3 regions of the Ilyobacter polytropus DSM 2926 genome follow, and region 3 is predicted to be linked to each of the others. Evidence: riboswitches for the same ligand, from Rfam matches in the RefSeq annotation. Region 3 holds a riboswitch; each other region holds the start of a gene.
What was found. Region 3 has a riboswitch for glycine ahead of ILYOP_RS13550 (threonine aldolase family protein). Riboswitches for the same ligand answer to the same signal wherever they lie in the genome.
Positions count from the first base shown of each region.

Region 1 (6,057 bases), 160 kb from region 3:
TCCTTATGATAGTTACTAAAAAAGACGTGGAAGAGATTTTTAAGACTATAGAATGGAAAACTTTATTCTTTTTTATAGGTCTTTTCATTATGGTAGAAGGTATCGTAGAAATAGGTGCTATCGATATTTTAGCTAACAGGGCATTAACTTTCACAGGAGGTGACCTTCCCAAAACATCTATCCTAATTCTATGGATGTCGGCAATAATATCATCCGTTGTAGATAATATACCCTATACAGCCACTCTTATTCCTATGATTAAGACAGGACTGATACCAAACATTGCAACTTCACATCCTGAGATATCTCTTCAAGTAATTAGATATTCTCTCTGGTGGGCTCTGGCTTTAGGAGCTTGTCTCGGTGGTAATGGTACACTAATCGGAGCTTCTGCCAATGTTGTAGCTGCTGGAATAGCATCAAAAAGTGGAAAAAACCTTTCATTTATGAAGTTCACCAAATATGGATCTCTTATAATGATAGAGTCTCTATTACTCAGCACTTTATATCTTTGGTTTAGGTTTTTTAGATAGAAAAAATTTTTATTCTGCAATATAAAAGACCTGGATATATCCAGGTCTTTTATATTGGTATAGTTTATTGTTTAGCCTTGGCCTCTATACTAGCTAAAAGCTCTCTATAGGCATCCTCAAAAGCAGACAGTCCTTTTTTAAGTAGGACATTAAAGACTTCATTCATTGACACCCCTGCATCCTCTAAATCTCTGAAAATTTCATTTGCCTTAGAATCATCTGCATCAAGGGCTATTTTAGCAGTTCCGTGATCTATCAATTTCTCAAGAGTATTATAAGGTAAAGTATTTACTGTGTCTGGAGCAATAAGTTCAGTAACATATTTTATATCGCTGTAAGCTGAATTCTTTGTCCCAGTAGAAGCCCACAATACTCTTTGTAAGTTAGCTCCTTTTCTAGATAGCTCTTGGAACTCTGGAGAATTTTCAATCCCTCTATAAATAGAATAAATTATCATAGAGTTTGCAACAGCAGCTTGTCCCGCAAGATCTTCTCTTCCTCTTTCTTCCAAAAGGTCATCAACCATACTCTCTATTCTGCTTACAAATACACTTGCAACTGAGTGAACCTTGGTTAAATCTTCGTTATTATCAGCTAGCCTTTTTAGACCTCTAATATAAGCTTCAGCCGTCTTTCGGTACTGCTCTGGAGAAAATATAAGTGTTATATTTACACAGATACCCCTAGAAATAAGCTCCTCTATAGCCACTATCCCTTCATCAGTTGCAGGAACTTTAAACATCACATTTTCTCTGTTTACCTTTTCATGAAGTCTTATTCCTTCTGAAAGGGTTTTTTCTGTGTCTTCTGCCAACAATGGGTTAAGCTCTAGACTTATATACCCGTCTCTTTCTGCAGTTTTTTCATACACAGGTTTCAGAATATCTGCCGCCTCCTGTATATCTCTCACAGTTAACTCGTCGTATATCTCTTCAACTGATCTTCCATTAGAAGCTAGTTCTTTTATTTCATTGTCATAGTCGTTACTTTTTGCTATGGCATTATGAAATATACTAGGATTTGATGTAACACCCATAAGCCCAGCATTGATAAGTTTTTTTAGTTCTCCGCTTTGTATGATATCTCGACTAATAAAATCAAGCCATAAACTTTGACCTAGATTATCTAGTTCTCTTATGATTTCTTTGTTCATTTCAACCCCCCTGAATTATATGCTTGTAATATATTATGGGTTAAAATTTTAAAAAAAGCAATTTTTTTTACACTCTAAACCTTTTTAAGAACTGGTTCTTTGAAAAAAGCCAGTGTTTCTCCGACAATAACTTTTCTAAGTACTAAAAGTCCAACAAGATTTGGTATTACCATAACACCATTTACTATATCGGCAATAAGCCAGATTGTATCTAGCTTTAAGAAAGGTCCTGATGCTATCATCACAAGGAATATAACTTTAAACCACTTGATAGCTTCCTTTTGGAAAAGATACTGAGTACACTTTTCTCCATAGAAGTTCCAACCTATTATTGTAGTAAAGGCAAAGAATATTATTCCAATGTTCACGATAAGAGAACCATAAGAACCAAGGTAGAATTCAAAAGCCTTTGAAGTAAGTAATGATCCTGATAAACCGTCTTGAGACCACAAACCTGATGAAACAACTATTATTCCAGTAATGCTACAAACTATCAAAGTATCTAAAAATGGTCCTATCATTGATATTAGACCCTGTTTAACAGGTGAGTCAGTTTTTGCACTAGCCGCTGCAATTGGTGCTGAACCAAGTCCGGCTTCATTTGAGAATACTCCTCTAGCAACACCGGCTCTCATAGCCATCATAATTCCAGCTCCTGCAAAACCTCCTACTGCTGCACTTCCATTAAATGCAGATTTTATTATAAGAGATATAGCCGACATTGTAGCAGAAGGATTTGAAGCCATTATTACAACTCCACCTACTATATAAAATACAGCCATGAATGGAACAAGGAATGAAGCAACCTGAGAAATTCTCTTGATTCCACCGAAAGTAACAAGGGCTACTGCTATTGTAAGGACAATACCGGTAGTCATAGTCGGTATTCCTATGGCACCTTTCACACCTTCTACCACTGCGTTTACCTGTGGGAAAGTCCCTATTCCTAAAAGGGCAACCATTATTCCAGAAAAAGCAAATACTTTTCCTAAAAATTTGTTTTTAGCACCTTTTTCGATATAATACATCGGTCCGCCTGAATATTCTCCGTCTTTTTTTTCACGGTATTTGATTGCAAGAAATCCTTCTGCAAATTTTGTACTCATACCAAAGAAAGCAGCAATCCACATCCAGAATATAGCACCTGGACCTCCTAACTTTATTGCAGTTGCTACACCTACGATATTACCTGTACCGATTGTAGCTGCCAGAGCTGTACAAAGGGCTGCAAATCCAGATACATCTCCCTCTTTAGAATCAGAATTACCGTCTTTTTCAAATAGAAATTTAAAAGCTGTTACAAGTTTTGAAATCTGAATACCTTTTAAATTTACAGTAAGATAAATTCCAGTTCCCACAAGTACAAAAAGTGTAGGAAATCCCCATATAATGCTGTCTAGTTGTCCTAAAATTTCTTTCATTTTTTCCTCCCTTATCTGTCAGATGGCAGAAGGGGCGTAATAAAAAAAGAGACTACAAAAAAATGCAACCTCTAGAAAACACGCCATGCCTGTTTTCCTCTGTCCTTTTACCTGAGAGTATTACTCCTTCGGTGACTAGAATTAACCAATTCTCTCCAGAGGCTCGTCCAGTATAGGTCCATTTACCTGAAAGATTTACTTCTTCGGTGGCTGTAAAAACAGCTCTCTCCCCATACCTTCATCCGACTTAATTAAATTTTTATTAAAAATATAATAATCAATTTATTAAAAAATGTCAAAGGTTTTTTTTTAATACATATCATTATATTTTTTTATACCCCCTTAGACTACTATATATATTATTAATAATCTCTTAATTATTTAATTTTATTAAAATAATTTTATGACAAAAGTTCTTTTGGATCTGTCTAATAAAGGAAAATAAAAGAATAAGAGTAATCTTTTAATAGGTTACTGTGTTATACTTTTTATCTAATTTTTTATTCAGGAGGAAATATGAAAAGGGCAAGGTTAATATACAACCCATATTCTGGTGAAAATTATATAGTGAAGCATTTAGATACTATTTTTAAAGTTTATCAGAAAAAGGGATATACCATTGATGCTTTCAGAATAAGCTATGAAGCTAATATAGAAGATGCATTCAAGGATATTGGAGGTGAATACAACCACATAATCATAGCAGGTGGGGATGGGACAGTAAATCAAATAATTAATATAATGAAAAAAACAGGTATTGACTTACCTGTTGCCATACTTCCAACTGGCACTGCCAATGATTTTGCAACCTGTCTGGGAATGCCAAAAGATATATCTGAAGCCTGCCAACAGATCCTCAGTTCTAATGTTAAACTAATCGACCTTGGAAAAGTAAACGATACTTATTTTGTAAATGTTGCCAGTACAGGCTTATTCACAGATGTTTCCCAAAAGACAAATGTCAATCTTAAGAACACAATGGGAAAATTGGCATATTATTTCAGTGGTATTATAGAGATCCCAAATTTCAAGAGACTTCAGATAACAGTTGAATCTAAAGAACTAAAATATACAGGCCACTCGCTTATTATATTTGCTTTCAACGGAAAAAGTGCTGGAAATATTGATATTGCCTATAAGTCTCAGCTAGATGACGGACTTTTGGATATTGTCATAGTAAAGGCAGAAATAATGACCGAAACCCTTTTATCCTTTTTTAAGTTTTTAAAAAAAGAGCATCTTGAAAATCCTAAGGGAGTAATACACTTCAAAACTAACCGATTATCTCTAAAGTGCAATGAATCTATCTCCACAGATTTAGACGGAGAAAAAGGTCCTGATTTTCCTCTTGACATACAATGCATAAAAAACGGCTTAAAAATATTGGGGTATGCAAACTAAATAATACTTGAAGGGAGAACACCATGGAAAACTACAATGAAAGAAACTACTATACAACTTTGAAATTCATTTTGATCAAGGCTACTTACGACCTGTTTCCAGAGGCAGAAGTTAAGATACACCACTCTCTAAATAAAGGAATCTACGGTGAAATCCTAAAGGATCCTAAAATACGTTCTGAGGATATTTTAGCTATAAAAAACAGAATGAATGAACTTATAAGGGAAGATATTCCCATAAGGCCTGTTATTATGCCTGTCTGTGACATTGAAAAACATGACTGTATTTATAACAGACCAGACATGAGAAGGCTTATTGAGTACAGCGATTGGGTTGACCTAAGAGTCTATGAAATGGAAGGTTTTTATGACTATTATCACAATGGTATGTTAAGTAGTACCGGTTATCTCAACTTGTTCGATTTGTCACCTTATAACGGAGGATTTATTTTAAAATATCCTTTCCAAAATGACCCCTATAGAATACCTGTGGAAACTGACCATAAAAAACTTGCAAAAATATTTCATGAATCAGAAGAATGGGGTCAGATAATGGAAGTTTCAGATGTGGGAGCCTTAAATGAAAAAATACTAAACAATGAGATAGCCGAACTCATAATGGTAAATGAAGCCCTGCATCATAAAAAACTTTCATTTATTGCTGACGAAATCGCCAAAAAAGAAAATGTTAAATTAGTTACAGTAGCCGGGCCTTCGTCTTCTGGTAAAACCACTTTCACCCAAAGGCTTGCAATACATCTGAGGGTAAATGGCCTAAAGCCACTTGTTATCTCTCTAGATAACTACTATATCGGGAGAGCGCTGCTTCCCTTAGACGAAAATGGAAAAAAAGATTTTGAATCAATAAAAGCTCTGGATACAAAACTATTAAATAAAAACTTGAAAGACCTTATGAACGGAAAAGAGGTAGAAATACCAAAATATAACTTCTTCAGTGGAGAGAGGGAATACACAGGTAAGAGAGTAAAATTAGCAAAAAATGGGATTATTCTTATAGAGGGAATACACGGTCTAAATGAAGAACTCACCCGGGATATACCAAAACAAAATAAATATAAAATTTATATTAGCTGCCTGACCACCCTAAATGTCGATGACCATAATAGAATTCCAACAAGTGAAGTCAGAAAACTTCGAAGGATTGTAAGAGATAGCCTTTCAAGAGGTACCGGTGCAGAGGGAACATTAAATATGTGGGAATCTGTGAGACGTGGAGAAGAAAAAAATATATTCCCCTTCCAAGAAGAGGCTGATGCAATATTTGATTCAAACCTAATTTATGAATTGGGGGTACTTAAAAAATATGCTCACGGGGAATTAAAGAAAGTGAAACCGGGAAGTATATTTTACGAGGAGTCTCAGAGACTTATTAAGTTTTTAAATTATTTCAGAGAGATAAATCACGACTTTGTTCCTGATGACTCTATTCTCAAAGAATTTATAGGCGGAAGTTATTTTTATAAATACTAAAATAAATTTATATAAACATAAAGAAGAGAGATGAATAATCATCCCTCTTCTTTAATTGC
Region 1 covers NC_014633.1:630,903-636,959, forward strand. The annotation lists gene ILYOP_RS12845 (ArsB/NhaD family transporter) at 1-533, shown strand, start outside; gene tal (transaldolase) at 598-1,686, opposite strand; gene ILYOP_RS12855 (alanine/glycine:cation symporter family protein) at 1,761-3,107, opposite strand; glycine riboswitch at 3,204-3,269, opposite strand; glycine riboswitch at 3,272-3,349, opposite strand; gene ILYOP_RS12860 (YegS/Rv2252/BmrU family lipid kinase) at 3,624-4,508, shown strand; gene ILYOP_RS12865 (uridine kinase family protein) at 4,532-5,998, shown strand.
Region 1: another riboswitch for glycine. It lies ahead of ILYOP_RS12855 (alanine/glycine:cation symporter family protein); the one in region 3 lies ahead of ILYOP_RS13550 (threonine aldolase family protein).

Region 2 (6,057 bases), on a different replicon from region 3:
AGATCTAGGAACAATAGCTCAAAAAATCTCAAGGAGTAAAAAACTTGCTGAATATATGAGTGAAAAATTAGCATTAAGGGATTCAAAAGAAGATATTATGAGAACTATTCATCTTGCAAAGGCTGACCTTGTCTCTAACATGATAGGGGAAAAAGAGTTTACAAAGCTCCAAGGGTTTATGGGAGCAGATTATGCTCTTAAGGCCGGAGAGAAAGAGGTCGTTTCAAAGGGTATAGAAGAGCATTATTACCCTAGATACCAGGGAGATAAGCTTCCTCAAGGTATAGAAGGAGTAATAGCAGGAATATGCGACAGAATGGATACCCTAGTGGGATGTTTTGGCATTGGTATGATCCCTAGTGGTTCAAAAGACCCTTTTGCCCTAAGAAGAGCCGCACTTGCAATTGTAAATATTATTTTAAATTCTAAACTTGTGATTTCTTTAGAGGAGCTTACTTCTAAAATGCTTGATATTTTAGAAGAAGACAATGTTCTTAAGAGACCTAAAAAAGATGTTTTAAAAGATCTAATGGAATTTTTTAAACAGAGAGCTATAAATGTATTTGCTGACCATGGACACAGAAAAGATGTTATTGGTGCAGTCTTAAGTATAGATTGTGATGTTCTTTTAGAGGCCTCTGAAAAAATAGAGACACTGGAAAAAGTTTCTAAGGAAGAGGGATTTAACGATCTGGTACTCCTTTTAAAAAGAGTAGGAAATATATCTAAAGATCATCATGAAAAAGCAATTTCAACTGATTTACTTGTAGAAGACGCTGAAAAGGAACTTCATAAATTTTATGTAGACCTTGATTCAAAAACAGAATTGAATCTTCAAACTAAATCTTATGAAGAATTTTTTAGAAATATTCTTGCGGGTAAAAATGTAATAAATAGATTTTTTGACAGTGTAATGGTAATGGATAAAGATCAATCGTTAAAAAATAATAGACTTTCTCTTTTGAAATCTCTAAATGAGATTTTTAACAGAGTAGCTAAATTGAATTTGATAGAAGAAAAATAAAAAAGGTGTCTTAGGACGCCTTTTTTTATTTATCCAATGAAAAACAAAAATATTTTGAAAAAAAACTTTTTTTTTTGTATCAAATAATTGGTACTAGCTTATAAAACTTCTCAATTAAAAGATCATGAAAATTTTATTAAATTTATAAAAGAAAGACAAGTTTTATAGAGTGAAACATTGTTTAACCCTTGTTAACTCTGGGTTTATTATGAAATATATTTATACTAAAGGCAGATTTTTATTAAAAACCTAGAAAAATTAATATAATGCAAGGAGTTATTTATTAAAAATTTTTAACTTGACGTTAATGGTCTATAACTGCTATTATACATAAAAGTTCTTCTAGGAAAGACAAAGTTATAAAAAACAGTAAAAAGTTTCGAAAGTAAAAATAAAAGTTGTGATAGAGTATTGTCACAAAAGTATAGAGGAGAGAAATGCTATGTTTAGACTAACTATAACCACCACCATAATTATTATGTAGGGTTTGCAATCAGAATTTCTGCTGATTCAGACCCATTTTAGAATAATGAAAATGTGGAATGTTTCTAAGTGGGATAGAGTCTAAAAGTAGTCAAATGCCCGTTTAGAACATATGTTCTTAACGGGCATTTTTTTATAAAATTAAATAACAACCTCATCAAACAGTGAAAAGTCTCAGCCTGATAAATTATACATTAATAAAGGGCTAAAGCTGTAGTGATTAAAGATAATTTTATCAGAGTGAACATAATAATGTTAAATAAAGAAAAAAACTTTTGACATTTCTTTAAAAATCTATTATTATAATCTTCAACACGGTAAATAAATGTCGAGTCACTGACAGCTTAATAAATCGGATGAAGGTATAGGGAGAGAGCTGGTAAAACAGCCACCGAAGAAGTAAATCTTTCAGGTAAATGGACCTATGCTGGACGAACCTCAGGAGAGAACTGTTTGATCAGTCACCGAAGGAGTAACACTCTCAGGTAAAAGGACGGAGGAAAACCCACGCAACTATTTTTGCGTATGGATTGTTTTCTTGAGGTTACATTTTTGTAACCTCTTTTTATATATTTAAATTTTTTTAGGGGGGATTATCAATGAGTTATGTTGTAGCGGTAGTTGGGGCAACTGGTATGGTAGGAAGGAAAATGTTACAGGTACTTGAAGAAAAAAAGTTTCCTGTTAAAGAGATAAAGCTTTTGGCTTCGGCTAGGTCAGCTGGTAAAAAGATGACTTTCAGAGGAAAAGAAGTAGTTGTAGAGGAACTTAAAGCTGAAAGTTTTGTAGGAGTAGATGTAGCACTATTTTCAGCCGGTGGAGAAACAAGTAAGAAATTTGCTCCTGAAGCTGCAGAAAGAGGAGCTATCGTAGTAGACAACTCAAGTGCATGGAGAATGACAGAAGATGTTCCGCTAGTGGTACCTGAAGTAAATCCAGAGGCTATAAAAAATAGCAAAATAATAGCAAATCCAAACTGTTCAACAACACAGTGTGTACTTCCTTTAAAAGTGGTTCAAGACTTATTTGGACTAAAAAGGGTTGTTTACAGCACTTATCAGGCTGTCTCAGGATCTGGTAGAGATGGTATAGAGGAATTAAAAGAAGGGAAAAGATTTTATCCTTATCAGATAAAAAATAACTGCCTTCCGCATATAGATGTATTTTTAGACAATGGCTACACCAAAGAAGAAGAGAAGATGATAAATGAAACCAGAAAGATTCTTGAAGTTCCAGAGTTGCCTATAACTGCAACTTGTGTAAGAGTACCAGTACTTAACTGTCACGGAGTTTCAATAAACGTAGAAACAGAATCAGAAGTTGATATTCAGAAATTAAGAGATGCACTACAAGATTTTCCAGGAGTTGTGCTGTATGACGACCCTAAAAACAATGTATACCCACTGGCTTCAGAATCAGATGAAAAAAATGAAGTATTCGTAGGAAGACTTAGAAAAGATCCAAGCATAAAAAATGGTCTCAACATGTGGGTAGTATCAGATAACCTTAGAAAAGGTGCAGCAACAAACACCGTACAAATAGCAGAGGTACTTGCAAAAGGGGGAAAATTATGAAATTAGGTGTAATAGGATTAGGTACTGTAGGCGAAGGAGTCTTAAAAATTCTTACACTTGAGAAAGATAGATTAGAGGCCATGTTTGGAGAGAAAATAAATGTTACAAAAGTTTGTGACCTTGAAGAGAGAAACTTTCCATTTGGTAAATTTAACTTTACAAATAATTATAAAGAAATACTAGCAGATGAAGAGATCAATACAGTTGTAGAACTAATCGGCGGAGTGGGGATAGCCTTTGAAATAGCAAAGGAAATCCTTGGATCAGGAAGGAACTTAGTGTGTGCAAACAAGCATCTTATAGCTACTCACGGAAAAGAATTATTTGCTCTTGCAGAAAAAAATAATGTTAAGTTTTTCTTTGAGGCAGCAGTTGCAGGAGGGATTCCAGTTGTAACTCCCCTTAAAGAAGGACTTTTTCCAAATAGATTTGAAAGAATAAGAGGGATACTAAACGGTACTTGTAACTATATGCTTTCAAAAATGGAAGAGGGAATGAGTTATGATGAAGCACTTGCAGACGCTCAGGAAAAAGGCTATGCAGAAGCAGATCCTACATTTGATGTAGCTGGTATCGATACAGGACATAAAATAAGTGTTCTTGCATATTTAGCTTGGGGAGAACTAAAGGAATTTTCATCAATACCTATAACAGGGATTGATAAGTTAACTAAGGAAGATATCGAAAAAGCCAAGGCAGAAGGAAAAAGATACAAACTTTTAGGAGAAGCATTTAAAGAAGAAGGAAAGCTGACAGTAAGAGTATCACCACAACTAATTGAAAGCAGCGAACTTCTTTATGATGTAGGCGGAGTTTACAATGCTGTGGAGATAGACGGTTCATATACAGGGAAAACAATATTCTTCGGAGAGGGAGCAGGGATGGACGCAACTGCTTCAGCTGTAGTATCTGACATATATAAAGTTTTAGCCAGTCGTTCTTGGAATTAATACGAGGGGGTAAGGAGAATGGCATTAATAGTACAGAAATTTGGTGGAACAAGCGTAAAGGACACTGAGAGACTGCAGGAAGTCGCTAAGTGGGTAGTTAAAAATAAAGAAGAGGGCAACAAGATGGTGGTAGTTGTATCTGCACCTGGAGGCATGACTGATTCTCTGATAAAAAGAGCAGAAGAGGTTAACAGCAACCCTCAAGGAAGAGAGTTAGATGTGCTACTCTCTGTGGGAGAACAAATATCAGCGGCACTTCTTTCAATGGCAATAGAACAGCTTGGACACAAGGCCATCTCTTTTACCGGACCACAAGTAGGAATAAAGACGACTAATGATTTTAATAATGCAAAGATACTGGATATATCACCTGAAAAAATAATGGAAAAATTAAACAGTGACCATGTGGTTATAATAACAGGATTTCAAGGTGCAGACGAAAATGGTAATATTACTACCCTTGGAAGAGGGGGATCGGATACAACGGCTGTAGCTGTGGGGGCAGCTATATCTGCAGATCAGGTGGAAATTTACACTGATGTAGATGGTATATACACAGCTGATCCGAGAGTGGTAAAAAATGCTGGAAAGATACCACAGGTGTCTTTCACAGAGATGATAGAGATGGCGGGGAAAGGAGCTAAAGTTCTTCACTGCAGAAGTGTGGAACTAGCTGCTAAATATGGGATCGATATTCATTTGAGATCAGCGTTTACATGGGAAGAAGGAACTTGGGTAAAGGGGGATGAAAAAATGGAAAAAGCAATGGTAAGAGGAATAACGCATGTCAAAGGACTTGCTAAATTGACTATAACTCAGCTTGAAAGTAATAATTATCTAAGTGATGTAATGGATATATTAGAAGATAGGGAAATTGATATCAGACTGGTAAGTCAAGGACTTAATCCTTCTGGGCATTTTGAAATTTCATTCCTTTTAGAAGAAAAAGAGGCAGTGAGAGTTTCTAAACTTATCCAAGAGAAGCTGGGAAACAAAGAAAATATAGATGTAAAACTGAATTTGGGAATGGTCTCTGCAATAGGTATAGGGGTTCGTTCAAACAGGCTTCAGGGAAGTGTAATGAGAATACTTAATAACAACGGGATAAAACCAAAAATGATGTCTTCTTCGGAAACAAGTCTTTCTTATGTTGTAGCAGAAGAAAATGTAGATAAATTAAAAAGGCTGATGCATGATGAACTTATAGAAAAAAGCCTTTCTGCCTAAAATGGAGGTCGGTAAACAGTGGCTGTTTATACTAAATTGAGCGATGAATATATAAAGAATATATTGAAAAGTTACTCCTTTAAAAAGGTGGACAGGATAGAGGAGATATCTGAGGGGATATTAAATACTAATTATTTTGTAGAAGGTGACAAAGGTAAATTTATTTTTAGAATATTAGAAGGTGAGAGGGATTACACAGAAGAGGTAAAGGAACTCGAATTTCTAGAATATCTTAATTTAAATGGGTTTCCATGTCCAACGGCTATAAAAAATGATTTAGGAGAAAATTATACATTTATAGATGGTAAGATGACTTCGGTATTTACATTTATAGAAGGAGAAAAAGTAAAGTCTATAAATGAAAATAATATTAAAGAGATAGGCCAAAAGCTAGGTAAAATGCATAACCTCTTGAAAGACAGAGATATAAAAAGAAACAGAAAAATAGATATGCAGTATTTTTATGATATAATATCAAAGGCTGATCTCAGAGGAATACTTAAAGATGATTATGATTTCATTATGAAGTATTATGAAAGGGCATCTAAAATAGATTACTCAAATCTTCCCTTTGGTATAATTCATAACGATATTTTTCCTGACAATGTTTTTATGCAAGAAGGTGAAATATCAGGTATAATAGATTTCAACGACTGTCTTAGAGGACCTCTTATTCTTGATTTGGCTATAGTTATAAGTTTTTGGATAAGAAACAGAGGTTTTTCAGATGAAGTTGAAAATAGGCTAACTGAAGTATTTTTAAATGCCTATGAGAGTGAAAGAAAGATAACCGAAGAAG
Region 2 covers NC_014632.1:756,595-762,651, forward strand. The annotation lists gene glyS (glycine--tRNA ligase subunit beta) at 1-1,024, shown strand, start outside; glycine riboswitch at 1,864-1,941, shown strand; glycine riboswitch at 1,944-2,007, shown strand; gene ILYOP_RS03415 (aspartate-semialdehyde dehydrogenase) at 2,107-3,081, shown strand; gene ILYOP_RS03420 (homoserine dehydrogenase) at 3,078-4,031, shown strand; gene ILYOP_RS03425 (aspartate kinase) at 4,050-5,258, shown strand; gene ILYOP_RS03430 (homoserine kinase) at 5,277-6,057, shown strand, end outside.
Region 2: another riboswitch for glycine. It lies ahead of ILYOP_RS03415 (aspartate-semialdehyde dehydrogenase); the one in region 3 lies ahead of ILYOP_RS13550 (threonine aldolase family protein).

Region 3 (6,057 bases):
ATATAGGTCATATCTTTAAGAAAATCAACTTTCTCTGTGTAATAGGGAGTGCCTTTTATTGATGTCCCCTTTGGAACCCTCGTGCATCCCATAATCATTATAAGTAATATAATATAAATTATATTTGATTTTTTCATAATTTCCATAAAAATTCCCCCTGAAAAGCTATTCAAAATCCATCTTTCTATCCTTTTTTATTCCCTGTGTCAAGTTTTCCAAAATCTTTTCTGCATCTTTTAATTAATACTTTTTTCAGAACTCAGTTGACTTTTATTCTGCTTTAGGCTACACTAATAAAAAATGACTAAAAAACTAAAACAGTCAGGAGGTTTGATGGACGATAAGAAAACTAAAATTTTAGAGAAGGCCAAGGAATTGTTTTTAATATATGGAGTTAAAAAGACAACCGTTGATGAAATAGCAAAAGCTGCCGGCGTCGGAAAAGGTACTGTATATCTTTATTTTACATCAAAAGGAGATATAGTTTCAGATTTAGCTGTTCAAGAGGCAAATAGTATCGCATCTCAACTTAACGATGTTATCGAAAAAGAAAATAGTGCAGAGGAAAAACTGAGAGTATTTATAAAATCATTCATATTAAACTGTCATGACTTTGTCAATTCAAATAGACATGCAGCTGATATATTTGATGTTATAAGACAGCACAGAAGTAAGTGTGAAATTAATGATCAGAGTTATGAAGGGGAGATGGCAGAAATTACAAAGATTTCGTCGGAAATCTTATTAGCAGGAAAAGAGAAAGATGCCTTTATATTTGATGATCTTTTAGAGCTAATTGGTAATATGTCTTTTGCTCTTCAAAGTTATTTCCCCCCTTTTTCAAACTCTCTTTCAAGAGAGGAATTAGATAAAAAAAGTGATTATATAATAGATATAATTATAAAAGGCCTAAAGCAGTAATCAATAAATCCGACTTATTAATAATTTTAATAAAGTCGGAAATTTTTCACATCTTTCTGACCAAAAAACCAAAACAGTTCTGAGGTATTAGATTAAAATAAATTAAAGGAGTTTATTTAAAAATGAAAATATTATATTTTACAGCAACTGGTAATAGCCTCTATATTTCAAAAGCATTGGGGGGAGAATTATTATCTATACCTCAAATGGTTAAAGAGGAAAAATTTGAATTTACTGACGAAAAAATTGGAATTGTATTTCCAGTTTACGGGTGGGGAGTTCCATCGTATATCGTAGATTTTTTAAGAAAAGCAAAATTTGATACTGACTACCTTTTTGCCGTTCCCACTTATGGTGTTTATTCTGGTGCAGTAGCTAATCACTTAACAGACATCAGCAAAAATACAGGGTATGAATTTTCTTATATTAATCCGATAAAAATGGTGGATAACTATCTCCCTGGATTCGATATGAAAAAGGAAGCTGCAAATAAAGGAAAAAAAGGAACTGAAGAAAACTTGATAACTATCAAAGCTGATGTTGCAAGCTCTAAAAAATGGATAAAAGCTGAAAACTTCTTACAAAAAGGAGCCTTCAATATTATGCACAAGAGAAAAAAACCCTTTAGTAAAAAACAGTTAAAAATTCATACTTATGGTGAAGGGATTGAAAACTACGTTTATACAGATGAAAATTGTACGGGATGTGGACTTTGTGCAAAAGTATGTCCAGTTGATAATATCATAGTAGATAAGGAGAATAAAAAGATAGCATTGCAAGACAAGTGCTTTGGGTGCTTCGCTTGCATACAAAACTGTCCCTCAAGAGCTATTCATATCAGAGGTGAAGTAAACGGAAATAGATATCGTCATCACCATATCAGAGTAAGTGAAATTATAGAGGCCAATAGCTAAAAATAAAAAATATTTAGAAAGCAAGGTGATTAAACAATGAATATCCAAAACAAATACGGGGCAAAGGGATGGACGCCGGAGCAAATCGGATCCCTCTCAGGTAAGACATATGTTATAACTGGTGCCACCTCTGGAGCAGGATTTGAAGCAACTAAAATATTACTGTCTAAGGGTGCAAAAGTTGTGATGATGAACCGTAACGTTAATAAATCAAATGCGGCTATCGCCACTATAAAACAGGAATTTGGAAATAATACTGATGTGAGCTTTGTGCAAATGGATTTAGAAATGCTGGATTCTGTACGTGAAGCAGCGGCTGAGATACTAGAGAAAGTTCCTCATATCAGCTCACTTATCTGCAACGCAGCTATTGCACAGGTAGCTAAACAGAAGTTCACCGCCGACGGATTTGAAAGCCAGCTAGGAGTAAATCACTACGGACATTTTCTTCTGTGTGGATTGCTTTTCGACAGAGTAGAAGAGTCTAATGGGCGTATCGTGGTCGTTGGCAGTAATGCCTATAAAATGGGACTGAAGAGAATTAAGTTCGAAGATCTTAATTTCGATAAAAATTACACTGCTTGGAACTCTTATGCTCAGAGTAAACTTGCACAGATGATGTTTGCCTACGAATTACAGCGTCGGATCAAAGCATCGAATAAGAGCGTCCAGGTTCAAGTTTGCCATCCAGGGGCGTCACGAACCAATTTACTCAATGACACAGCTAGTTCTTTCAATAAGATTTTGTGGTTTGTACTTTCTCGTATTATCGCACAATCAGCTGAAAGAGGCTCATGACCAGAAGTTATGTGTGCAACGGAAGAGGGGTTGGAACCGGAAAGGCTGTATGGCCCTACAAAGCGATCTGAAATGGTGGGCCCTGTCGCCGAGTGTCTTTTGGACGAGATAGCTCTAGATCGAGAAATGGCTGCTAAATTGTGGACGATTTCCGAGGAAAATACGTCTCTTAACTGGCCGCTGTAGTTAATAAAAATCCTAGTTGACCAACTAAAAGTATTTTTAGGATAATTTAGGCTATTGCAAAAGTTTTAATGCTGCAATAGCCTTTTATGTCTCTAACAACAATATTTTTAACATTTATTCTTTATACTGATTCTCCCTGAAGACCTTTCCAGATGATAGATCCATCGGATATTAAAAGGCCTTTCCCTGTTTTCTTCTGAAAATAAATACCACTCTCTAATCCAGCCTCTATACAAAAGTTTTCTTTCTGCTGAAATCTTAAAGGGATGTATTTCCACACCTTCCCTTGTAAACAAAATTTCCTCCTGGTTTAAATAAACAAATTTTATTTTCTCTTTTTTATCTATACTCTCCCTCAAAAAATCCAGTTTGTATGAAAGCAGATTTTTTTCTACCTCCTTTATCCTTTTGGAAGAATAGTAAAGATGACTTTTTACTCCGAGATTTTCTAGCCTTATAAGTTCATACTTTTTGTAATACTCATCTGGAAGAGTGTCTCCCTTCTTTCTATTGCACTTTTCACACAAAACCACTGCATTTAAACCTGCTTCCTTATCCTTTAAGGGATAACCCTTAGAAATTGGAATGTGATGGTCTATTGATAAATGCTCTGTACTACTGCATTTAAAACACTTATTTTCAAAGATACCGTAAAGTTTAAGCTTTTCAGAATCTGTCAGCTTGTCGTCAAAAAATACTTTTATCTCTTTTCTCTTTATGTTATCGAAATTTATTTTCTCAGAACCTAGAATCCCTCCATCTTTTTTATCTCCATAAGGAGATTTAGACTTTCTTGTAAAAATAAAAATTATTATAAAAACTGCCATCCAGAAAAAAATAACATTTATCATAAAACCTCCCCTGAAATATACCTCAATATTGCCAAGGCAATTAATAAAATATTCAAAAGTGCTTTAGTTTATCCTTTTAATATTCTTGTCCAAAAAATTAGGACTAAAGTACCAAACTTAATATTTTTTCAAATTTTCTTTGACAATTAGAATAAAATACTATAGAATGACTTCGATAAATAAAATTTAATAAAGTCGGACGAAGGTATAGGGAGAGAGCTGATTAATCAGCCACCGAAGGAGTAAAACTCTCAGGTAAAAGGACCTATTCTGGACGAGCCTCTGGAGAGAACTGTTTAGTCAGTCGCCGAAGGAGTAATACTCTCAGGTACAATGGACAGAGGAAAACAATCACTTGTTTTCTAGAGGCTGCATTTTTTGTAGCCTTTTTTTATATCTCATCCGGATTTTTTGTTGGTCGTAAAATATTTATTATAGATAATTTTAGGGGGGATAAAGATGGAAAGAACATTTGCGAGTGATAATTTTAGTGGGGTAGACCCAAAGATTATGGAAAAACTTATGGAGGCAAACCAAGGACATGCTTTTGCCTATGGTATGGATCCTCTAACTATAAAAGCAAAAGAAAAATTTAAAGAGATTTTTGGAGATGTAGAGGTATTTTTCGTATTCAATGGAACCGGGTGTAACGTACTGGCACTAGAGGCTATGAAAGGAAGAGCTACCTGTGTTCTATGCCCTGATACAGCTCATATATTTCAGGACGAAGCTGGTGCACCTTCGAAAATAACTGGGATGCAACTTCTGCCTGTTCCATCTGAAGATGGAAAATTCAGTATAAAAGCTGCTGAAAAATTCCTGTCTTTTAAGGGCGCCATTCATAAACCTGAGGCTCATATAATATCTATAACTCAGGCTACAGAGCTTGGAACTGTATACACTCCTGCAGAGATAAAAAATATTTCTGCCTTTGCAAAAAGAAACAACATGCTTCTGCACATGGACGGAACTAGACTTTCTAATGCTGCTGCAGCCTTAGGATGCTCTTTAAAAGAGATGACTGCCGACTGTGGTGTAGACGTGCTGTCTTTTGGAGGTACAAAAAACGGTCTTATGTTTGGAGAGGCTATCGTATTTTTCAACAAAGAGTTAGCAAAGGACTTCTTTAGACTTCGTAAACAAAATCTTCAGCTTCACTCAAAAATGAGATTTATATCTGCCCAGTATCTTGGACTTTTAGAGGATAATTTATGGCATACAAATGCATCTAAAGCCAACAGTATGGCAAAGTACCTCAAGAAAAAACTTGTAAATCTAGGTGTGGAAGTGACAAATGATGTCATGGCAAATATTGTCTTTGCTAAGATCCCTATGGATGCAGTTGAAGAGATGCAGGAATTTTCATACTTTTACCTATGGAATGAATACAAAAAAGAATCAAGATTTGTAATGTCATTTGATATAACAGAAGAGGATATCGATATTTTTGTGGATAAATTAGAGGATGTGTTAAAAAAACAAAGTATATATTTGTCTGAAGGGACGTGCTGTGCTTCGTAAAACAAAAAGGCATCGACCTTCCCTGAAAAACTAATTTTTACGGAGGGATAAAAATGACTTTTGACTTTGACCTCATTGTTATAGGAGCAGGGGCAGCAGGACTAACATGCGCTATCACTGCAAAGGGTTTTGGCAAATCAGTACTTCTCATAGAAAAAAACAGAACTGGTGGGGAATGTACCTGGTCAGGCTGTGTTCCTAGTAAAGCCCTTATAAATATTTCAAAAGAGATAAATTCAGCCAGAAAGTACTGTGACTTTGTACCTGATACAAGAAAAATAATGAAAGATGTAAAAAAAGTAATTGAGGATGTCTATTCTCATGAGACTCCCGAAGTCCTTGAAAAAACTGGAATTAATTTTCTAGAGGGAGAGGCTGAATTTACAGAAAATAAAACTATAAAAATAGGGGAGAATACCTTTAGCGGTAAGAGTATTATTATTGCAACAGGGTCTTCTCCCTTTGTGCCCCCTATACCTGGTATAAATACTGTGGAATATCTTACAAATGAATCTTTATTCCTCCTTGAAGAAATTCCGAAATCCATGATCATCCTAGGCGGTGGGGCTATTGGAGTGGAAATGGCCCAGGCTTTAAACCGTATCGGAGTTGAAGTTCATCTAGTGGAGATGTTAGATAATATTCTCTTTAGGGAGGACCAGGAGTTTGCACACATCTTAAGGGAAAAACTAATAGACGAAGGAGTCAATATACACATTAAAACAAAGGCTGTGGAAGTTAAAAAAAACAATAACACTATAATCCTCACTGTGGAAAAAGATGGACAAAAAAGTGAACTATCTGCAGAATCTATGCTAGTGGCTGTAGGGAGAAAACCTTCGACAGCATCTCTAAAGCTTGAAAAT
Region 3 covers NC_014633.1:789,157-795,213, forward strand. The annotation lists gene ILYOP_RS13525 (phospholipase D-like domain-containing protein) at 1-146, opposite strand, end outside; gene ILYOP_RS15360 (TetR/AcrR family transcriptional regulator) at 334-921, shown strand; gene ILYOP_RS13535 (EFR1 family ferrodoxin) at 1,044-1,835, shown strand; partial or broken gene ILYOP_RS13540 (SDR family oxidoreductase) at 1,872-2,819, shown strand; gene ILYOP_RS13545 (HNH endonuclease) at 2,927-3,670, opposite strand; glycine riboswitch at 3,870-3,947, shown strand; glycine riboswitch at 3,950-4,014, shown strand; gene ILYOP_RS13550 (threonine aldolase family protein) at 4,130-5,191, shown strand; gene ILYOP_RS13555 (dihydrolipoyl dehydrogenase family protein) at 5,245-6,057, shown strand, end outside.